DNA from 3 places in the Gracilibacillus caseinilyticus genome. Region 2 is predicted to be linked to each of the others. Evidence: riboswitches for the same ligand, from Rfam matches in the RefSeq annotation. Region 2 holds a riboswitch; each other region holds the start of a gene.
The links. A riboswitch is a leader RNA that binds a small molecule or an ion and turns the genes downstream of it on or off. The one in region 2 is predicted to bind S-adenosylmethionine.

Region 1 (3,184 bases), 2.1 Mb from region 2:
ATATCAATATCTACTGGAACACTCTTAAGATCAGGATAGGCTTGCTCACCTAGAATCTCTGTTTCTCTCGGGTTGACCGGTATGATCTTATAGCCAAGCCTTTGCATTTTTCTAGCGAGTCGATAGCTAGGTCGTGCTTCTTTTCCGCTTAATCCGACGATTGCTAATGTTTTTTGACGAGTCTGTTCTTCGCCATTTTCCTGATATCTTTCATATGGAGAGTTTAATGCCCATTTAATAACCCCTTCGTCATTAACAACAATTTGTTTTTCTCTTTCTGTTCCGATTCCTGTTGCTTTTACTAAGGCTTGATCTAAGTCATTTTGGATATCGCGTATCGACTCAATACCGACAGACAAACGCACTAATTCTTCCGATACACCTGTTTTATCTAGTTCCTCTTTCGTTAATTGCTGATGTGTAGTCGATGCTGGGTGAATAATTAAGGATTTTGCATCCCCAACGTTTGCTACATGTGACCAAAGTGCTACATTGTTGATCAGGCCACGGCCAGCGTCACGGCCACCTTTAATACCGAAGACGATAATCGAACCAAAGCCATTATTCAAAATACGTGTTGCCAGTTCATGGGATGGATGGTCTTCCAAGCCTGGATATCTCACCCATTCGACCGCCTCATGGTGGTGCAAGTATTCCGCTAACTCCTGGGCATTCCGGTTATGACGTTCCACTCTCAAGTGAAGTGTTTCAAGTCCTTGTAATAGCTGGAACGCATTGAATGGACTTAAAGCAGCACCAAAATCTCTTAGCAGTTGGACACGAACCTTAGTAATAAAGGCTAATGTACCAAAGTCAACCGCATAACGGATGCCATTGTAACTCGGATCTGGTTCTGTAAACGCTGGATATTTCTCTGAATTCCAGTTAAATCTTCCTCCATCGACAATCACACCACCGATAGATGTACCGTGCCCCCCAATCCATTTCGTCGCAGAGTGAACGACAATATCCGCTCCTAATGTAATCGGCTTACAACCAAATGGGGTTGCGAACGTGTTATCGATAATTAATGGGATGCCTGCGTCATGGGCAATTTCCGAAACTCTTTCTACATCCAACACCTGCAACCCTGGATTCCCAATAATTTCACCATAGACAGCTTTCGTATTCTCATTAATCGCTGCTTTAAAATTCTCAGGATCTGTTGGATCGACGAATTTTACGTTAATGCCGTACCGTGGCAATGTTATATTAAACAGATTATACGTACCACCATATAAGTTCACACCTGCTACAATCTCATCTCCTGCACTGGCAAGATTTAAAATCGACAGCGTGATGGCGGACATCCCTGATGAAGTGGCAACTGAGGCAACCCCATCTTCCAAGAGTGCCATTCTTTTTTCAAAAACGTCTACAGTTGGATTTCCGATTCGCGAATATATATTTCCCGGCTCATCTAGTGCAAATAACCGTTCCGCATGCTCCGTGTCATGGAATACGTAGGAAGTAGATTGATAGATTGGCACAGCACGTGAACCTGTTGTCGGATCTGGCGCCTGCCCACCGTGTAAATGAATTGTTTCTGGATCATACGTTGAATGTTTGTAATTTGTCATGTTTTATTTCCTCCCCAAGTTTTCAAAAAATTAGTGCTTTTCTAATAATTAAAAAGCCTTCTTCGTAAGAAGAAGGCTTTTACTCACATTGCAGTAGTCTTCCTCTTATCTGCCAGGATAGTTACCTGCAGGAATTAGCACCTTTTAAGCAGCTGCTTAATGGTTGCTGGGCATCTTCGGGCCAGTCCCTCCGCCTCTCTGGATAAGAGTTTACTATTTAGTTGTAACGATTTAAAAAGTCCCCCATACAAGATAGAGAGACTTAACTAATGGCTTCGCTCTCTTATCTCTCTAAGCTTGAACGCTTAGTGGAATAGGCACCTGTATCAGTCGATAATCACCTAATGGTTGCCGAGGCTTCAAAGGGCCATGTCCCTCCACCTCTCTGGATAAGAATCTATTCAATTCCGAGTTGTTTACTCATGTTTATCGTTTGTTAGATATACTTTAGCATGTTCTGAAAATAGTGTCAATAAATATTTTGAATGTTTTAAATTACCATAAAATGCCTTTATACCAAGGGATTGCACATCCTTGAGTCCGTTAAAATACGATGTAGCAGAAAAGGGTGAATACAATGGAGAACCATATAGATGTGCTCGCAGAAACACTGCCGCTTTTAGACATCATCACGATGCTGTTGATTGGAGACAATTTAATCACAGGATTGGTTTATGTATTACTGATCAAAAGTGTAACGGATGACGAATTACTAAAAGTGTCTTTTATATTATTGATTATTGTGTTTAATATAATGGAAGGCTAAGAGCTTTTGTCCCCAGGTAAGAAAGTATAAAAGTAAAGTCATAGAAGTAAACTTGCTAAACATGATTGATGGGTTCTTATAATATGGATTATGTCAAGTAGAATTGTCTGGACATTGTGTTAATTTTGATAGATTTCACCTGCTTAGCAAAGCTCCGGAAATATGCTCCGCGTCCTGTGGGGTCGGCCTCAACTTCCTCAGAAAGCAGAGACCGCTTTCCTGCGGGATTTTCGGACGCGACTGATCCCACGGGAGTCTCCGCATATTTCCTACGCTTAATGGAAGTTCTACAACGATTGGAACAGCTAAAAGCAACAGTTCTAAGCATAATGTATTTGAAAATAAAGCAGCTATTATAGATTGTCACATGAGGATATCAATCAATCTGTTTCCTCATGTCTCTGTTATAGATCTATACCCTAGCGCAGGCCAACCACGTAGACTCCTCATGCGTCAGCGCGAGCTGAAGATCCACTTTGTCTGTGCCTGTGTCTGCTAGTATCGCTTCGAAGTACGCTTCCTTGGCACAAGGCAGCAAAGAAGCATTTCAAGTAGTAGCCTAGCAGAAGCCGTGCTCCACAAGGACGCGAAGTGGTTGGTAGAAGGCATCATACCTCTAACTACATTTCAAAATGGATGCAACGCTACTTGACATAATCCATATTATAGGTAGTTGTATATTATTTATGTTAGTTAGGACCGGGTGGGCTTTCCCGGTTTTTCTTAGTTCATAATAGTTTATCTACGATCATTTGCTTCTGAATTAAAAAATCGTTCCTAAAGCGTGGAACGATTTTTACATGACTCATTATAGTTATAACTTAAAACTTATAGGTTA
Region 2 (3,184 bases):
ATTTTGACATTCTTGAAGTGCATAACAAAGCTCTACAACTATTGAAACGGATAAAAGCGGTGGTGCTAGACATTATACATCATAAGAATGAGGTGGTTGGCCGGAGCGGTATTCAAGCACACTAAATCTGTCAACTTCAACACTTGTTAGCATAAAGAAGTCTCAACAAATTGTCATTACTTCGCAGTATGCTTCAACAATGTATTACTTTTAGATAGTTTTGTTAGATTACACAATTTGGTCATTCCTCAGGAAGGCGTTTTGTTCTGCAGGTGCTGCTCTCCCCACTCAATCATCTCATATAATAACCCTTTGATGCTTTCTCCATAGTCAGTTAATGAATATTCCACTTTAGGAGGTACAACCTGATAGGACTTCTTTTTAATCAACCTATCTTGTTCTAATTCTTTCAGCTGTTTGATCAGTGTCTGATGGTTGATTAATGGTATCTGCTTCTTTAATTGACCAAAACGTAAAGTACCTTTTTCGTAAAGAGTCAACAAAATAACTGCTTTCCATTTACCACAAACAACATCCAAGGTCACCTTTATACTTTCCAGGTTTTGATTCATCTTCATATCGCTCCTTATACGGTATATATAAATATACCACTTTAAATATCTGTTTAATCTTATAAACTAGTAAGTGATGCTATTTTTTTAGGATGACCAACTTTTTGTCGCCGTTTCCTAATACACAACCAAACATACGTTTTTAGAAAGGAGTGCAGTATGTGACATCATCTTCATGTAAAGAAAAGGTCTCACACTGGATGAAAAAAAAGAAACAATTAATCGTCTCATCACTTATCGAGCATGATCAACCAGAACAGCTGACTGTCTTCTTGCAAAGTCTTATCTACTTAATAAGCAAGAAAATACCTATTACAACAAACCAAGCTGTTTTAAACAATATAAAAGAAATCGGTTATAAAAAAGGGCATGTTATTACAGATCAACGGATATTCCTGCAGATGATCGATCATTTTCCTTATATTAGCGCCCATATTATTCAGCACTTATTGGAGGAGAAAAAATGGCACAATTTCCCCAATAACGAATACGATGGCATAAGAAAAACAATAGATGAAATCATTTTGTTCTACAATGCAGGATTTATCCATGGCTACCTTGACTCCCATCATGAATCTCTGCCTCCACGATCCGATAATAAACATGTTAAAGATCTTCCCGTACCTATTATAAAAGTGGATGATGATATTGATATTTGTCCATTAATTGGTACACTGGATGATAACAAGACAACACTTTTGATCAATATGACAATCCAACACATTGCAGAAACAAAAATGGATTACGTTATTTTTGATTTTACCGGGATTACTACCGTGACTGATTCTGGCATCTATAACCTTTTTTATACGGTACAACTGATGGAGTTAATTGGATTGACAATTATATTTACTGGTATAAGAAGTCAATCAGCCTTACACTCTTCATTGCTTAGTCAAAAACTAAAAGATAAACAAGTATTTCAAACTGTAAAAGATGCACTGGAATCATTGAATAAAAATCATGAAACAGGATAAAAACCGATATATCAGGGTTTCAGAAGCAACTATTGCTAAAAAAAGATTTCAAATAAGCAGAAGCAAATGATGATTTTTACAATTTTTACATGTATCTGTATTGACATTTAGCGCTAAAACATTTACTATGTTATTAAATGAAAATGAATGGAATTCTTATCCAGAGAGATGGAGGGGCAGGCCCAATGAAATCTCGGCAACAGGTTGTATGGAAAACACTGTGCCAAATCCTGCGGTGCAATGAAGCGTTGCAACCGGAAGATAAGAAGGAATGCTGATACACTGACAACCTTCTTATCACCAACCGATAGGAAGGTTTTTTTAATAAGGAGGATGCAATCATGTTGACTTACGCAAACTATAGCGACAGTTCTTTAAATCATGAGGAACCATCTGCATCAGACCCAACCAAAGGTGCACAAGATATCCTTAATTGGGCCTATCAGACGTATGGTGACTCGCTTGTCTATGCTTGTAGTTTTGGTGCTGAAAGTATGGTAATGATAGATTTGATTGCGAATGTGAAGCCAGATGCCAGATTAGTATTTTTAGACACAGGTCTCCATTTCCAAGAAACATATGATTTGATCGACGAAGTGAAAGAAAAATATCCCAAACTGGATATTTTCATGAAGAAACCTTCTCTTACAGTCGATGAACAGCGAGAACAATATGGTTCCGCCCTATGGAGCCGAGATCCTAATCAATGCTGCTACATTCGTAAGATAAAACCGCTTGAAGAAGTGCTGAGTGGAGCAACAGCCTGGATATCTGGTCTGCGAAGAGCTCAATCACCTTCAAGAGCTAATACCGACTTTATTAACAAAGATGACAGGTTCGAATCTGTGAAGGTTTGTCCATTGATTCATTGGACTTGGGATGATGTTTGGAATTACATTAGGGATCATCAATTGCCTTATAACTCACTTCATGATGAGAACTATCCGAGCATTGGCTGTATACCTTGTACGTCCAAAGTATTGGATAACGAAGATGAACGTGCAGGCAGATGGGCCAATTTTAACAAAACAGAATGCGGACTTCACGTTGCTCCGCAGTCGGCAAAATAACTATTTTTTTATAGCTATAACAAAGTAAATCTATCGGATTAATTATTTAAAGAGGTGAACACGTTGACATTACAAGTAGTAAATAGTCCCTTTGATCAAAAACAGACCGAAATCTTAAATCAGCTGCTCCCAACATTGACAGATGCTCAGAAAAATTGGCTAGCAGGATATTTGGCCGCCTCTCAGGCTAACGCTAGCCAGGCGGCACCTGCGCCCGAACAGACTGCCACACAACAAGTGGCAACGAGAACGGTAACAATTCTTTACGGATCCGAAACAGGTAATAGCCAGGAGCTTGCGGAAAAACTATCGGAACAACTCAAGTCGATCCAAAGGGACGTTACCATCTCCTGTATGGACGATTATAAACCAAAAAAACTAAAGGAAGTAGAGGATTTATTCATTGTAACAGCAACCCATGGTGAGGGAGATCCGCCTGATAACGCGATTCAGTTCCATGAATTTCTGCATGGACGTAAAGCGCCAAAACTGGATAATGTGAACTTCGCCGTCTTATCATTAGGGGACGAATCCTATGAGCATTTCTGTCAAACTGGTAAAGATT
Region 3 (3,184 bases), 1.2 Mb from region 2:
GTGATTCCCAACTGACCGCACCATCCACAATGCCTGTTGTTGTCACTACATGCTGAATACTATCCATCTGTTCTGCTATTTCCTCTACCTTATCGGAAATATCAAATGGTTTTCCCTTATATTGATAATGAAGATGAGCAATCAATACTTTAGGCTGTACTTGGCCAATACGATCGATAATACCCTTCGCTCCGAAATCCGGTGAACAAGACGTCCAAATCGCACCAAGCGAAGCAGTAGCTAATAATGCTACAAGGCCGTCAATATTATTTGTCGTAACTCCTGCAACACAATCGCCTCGTTTCACGCCTAGCTGCTTAAATCCTTGTTGAGCTTTAGCCACTTGCTCGCTGAGATCTCTAAATGTGATCGCTTGTGTCACGCCTGTTTCGTCCGCTTGAAAAACGGCTATGTTGTCAGGATTGGCTTGCAGGACATTTTCTGCAAAATTAAGTGATGCATCAGGAAAGAAAACCGCATCCACCATTGAATCTGCTGGATTGTAATAGCGAGTGCCCTTTTCACCAATAATACCGGCATAATCCCAAACAGCTGACCAAAATTCCGCAATATGGGTAATCGACCATCGGTGCAGTCTGTCGTATGGAAATAATGACTGATCAACAAACACAGCAAAGGCTTTTAGATGGGACTGATCGATATCACGTTGTGCAGGTTCCCATAATACTCGGTTACGGGTTACAATTTGACTACTCATGATCATTCTCCTTTCGTTGGTACTTCAATTAAAATAGCAATTCCTTGACCACCGCCTCCACATAATGCAGCTATTCCTTTGCCACCGCCACGTCGTTGTAACTCTTTCGCTAAGGTCAATATTAATCGAAAGCCTGTACCACCAAGTGGATGACCAATTGCGATCGCTCCACCGTTGACATTCACTTTATCCAAATCGAGGTCAAGTGCACGACAGCTTGCAATTACCACACTTGCAAAAGCTTCGTTAATTTCAAATAAATCAATATCGTCGACCGACAGCTTCTGTGCTGTTAACAGCTTCTGAATCGCATCAGCTGGTTTTGTTTGTAAACTGGCATCTGGTCCTGCCGTTTCTGTCCAACCGGTAATCGTTGCAAGTGGAGAAAGATCCAATGCTTCTGCCTTTTCACTGGATGTGACGATACCGATACTTGCTCCATCTGTCATCTGCGAAGCATTCCCCGCCGTTATCGTGCCACCCTCTGCAAATACAGGTTTCAAGTTTGCTAGTCTTTCCGCTGTTGTCTGCTCACGTATGCCTTCATCTTCCTCTAAAATGTCTGAAAAAGGTATAATCTCTTCTCGCAAAAACCCTTTCGACCGAGCGAAGGCTGCGCGCTGTTGCGAGAGTGCTGCGAGGTGATCCTGTTCCGTTCGTCCAATACCATATTTCTGATTTGCCTGTTCCGTCAACGCTCCCATTGATTGCTCACTCAATGAACACCATAACCCATCATGTAATAACGTATCTGTCATGGTCTGGTGCCCAAACTTTTTACTATGTTTCGTTACTGTAAAAGGTGCATTCGACATTGAATCAAATCCACCAACGATATAAGTTGTGCCTTCCTGCAACAAAATTCTTCGGGCTGCATCAATTACAGAAGCTACTCCACCTAAACAAACATTGTTCAACGTAATAGCAGGGGTATGACTGCTAATCCCAGCTGCATGTGCTACTTGTCTTGCAGGATTTTGGCCTTGTCCAGCCTGAATGACTTCCGCTAACAACACACCATCAAACGGCGCTAATTCAGGATATTTTTCATGTAAGTACTTCATTGGCGCACTTGCCAATTCAGTGGCCGAATATGATGATAATGCTCCGTTCCATTTTCCAAAAGGCGTCCTTATACCGTCTACAAGTACAATCGACATTAGATATTCACCCTCTTATTTATTTACTAGCTTAATAGTTTTTTGAATATATTTAATATTCAGACTTTTTTGGTTAATAAAAGCTGGTAAAACAGATCCCTTTTGTGTAAAACAAAAAATCTCCCTATCTAGAGATAGAGAGATTCAACTTGCTAATAAAACTCCTTATCTCTACTAAGTATAGTGACTTAGTTGGATTTGGCACCTATATTAAGCAATGCTTAATGGTTGCCGAGGCTTCAAAGGGCCATTCCCTCCACCTCTCTTGATAAGACAAGATCCTATTAAGTTAACGTTTTGATTATTGATAACTTTAGCATGTTTTGTCGTTATATGTCAATGGCAGAAAAACACCATTAATCAACAGCACTGAATTCGTGTACCCACACTTTCATCTTCGGTCCCCAAGGCATACCAGGGTGAAGAGATAAAATAGACTGTTTGTATGCTTCTAAATTATCGTATCCTTCTCGCTTAGCGTCCTCATCCGTAATCATTCCAAGTGACTGTTGATACACATTATCGACACGGAAATGGTGATCTTTCAGTGTCATCACCTCTCCAATATCCGCATATCGGCCATTTCGTCTTGTTGCTGTTTTTTCTCCTTTAATGACTTTTTCTACGTCTGCTTCTATTGTAACAAGGCGGTCAATTGTACACGTTTTTGGCGGCAACTGCTGTGAGTTATGTTGATTACTCATCTTGCATCTTTCCTTTCTATCCAATAAAGATAATCATTTTATATAAAATAAATCAGCATATTTTGCGGGACACTTCTTTTTTATTTTATCACAGCACCGGCAACTATTCATGGGGGTGAACCTAATAAAAACTGAACATTTCGTGTCAAAATCGTATTTTGTCAGGAATAGATGATTATTTGTCCAACATAGAAAACAATCGAGATACGGTTTGATATAAGAAATCAGACTAATACAATAGACCTATCACCTTCCAAATAATAAAAATAGTTAATCGATAACCTTGATAAATCAAAGTGAATAAGCACCTGTTCCAGAAAAAAAACAAATGATTTTGTCCAAAAAACAGAGATAACCGGGTAAATTCTATTAATTATAAAATTTATAATAAATTAGATTGTTTTATAATTACTTTGTGTTAGAATGTATTCTATAAAGTCATCGATTAGCTAAAAAACACTCTATTATTCATTGTTTTTTTACCTCTTTCTAAGATTCACGAAAGGAGGAAAATTATTCAAAAGAAAGAGATAAAATAAAAATTTTAACGAGGTGATTTTATGAAAACAATTAAAAAAAGATCTTTTTTGTGTTTAAGTTTT

Region 1: linked by a shared signal. The riboswitch ahead of MUN88_RS19765 (PLP-dependent aspartate aminotransferase family protein) and the one ahead of MUN88_RS07910 (phosphoadenylyl-sulfate reductase) in region 2 are both predicted to bind S-adenosylmethionine.
Region 3: linked by a shared signal. The riboswitch ahead of MUN88_RS01890 (thiolase family protein) and the one ahead of MUN88_RS07910 (phosphoadenylyl-sulfate reductase) in region 2 are both predicted to bind S-adenosylmethionine.

The regions. Positions count from the first base shown of each region.
Region 1 is NZ_CP095072.1:4,099,181-4,102,364, forward strand. Features, by position in the region: gene MUN88_RS19765 (PLP-dependent aspartate aminotransferase family protein) at 1-1,580, opposite strand, end outside; SAM riboswitch class I at 1,683-1,789, opposite strand; SAM riboswitch class I at 1,861-1,976, opposite strand; gene MUN88_RS19770 (hypothetical protein) at 2,158-2,346, shown strand; gene MUN88_RS19775 (hypothetical protein) at 3,182-3,184, opposite strand, start outside.
Region 2 is NZ_CP095072.1:1,640,783-1,643,966, reverse strand. Features, by position in the region: gene MUN88_RS07920 (winged helix-turn-helix transcriptional regulator) at 249-572, opposite strand; gene MUN88_RS07915 (STAS domain-containing protein) at 734-1,549, shown strand; SAM riboswitch class I at 1,703-1,817, shown strand; gene MUN88_RS07910 (phosphoadenylyl-sulfate reductase) at 1,891-2,619, shown strand; gene MUN88_RS07905 (assimilatory sulfite reductase (NADPH) flavoprotein subunit) at 2,683-3,184, shown strand, end outside.
Region 3 is NZ_CP095072.1:400,103-403,286, forward strand. Features, by position in the region: gene MUN88_RS01885 (acetoacetate--CoA ligase) at 1-718, opposite strand, end outside; gene MUN88_RS01890 (thiolase family protein) at 721-1,878, opposite strand; SAM riboswitch class I at 2,041-2,153, opposite strand; gene MUN88_RS01895 (ASCH domain-containing protein) at 2,235-2,582, opposite strand; gene MUN88_RS01900 (glycoside hydrolase family 5 protein) at 3,143-3,184, shown strand, end outside.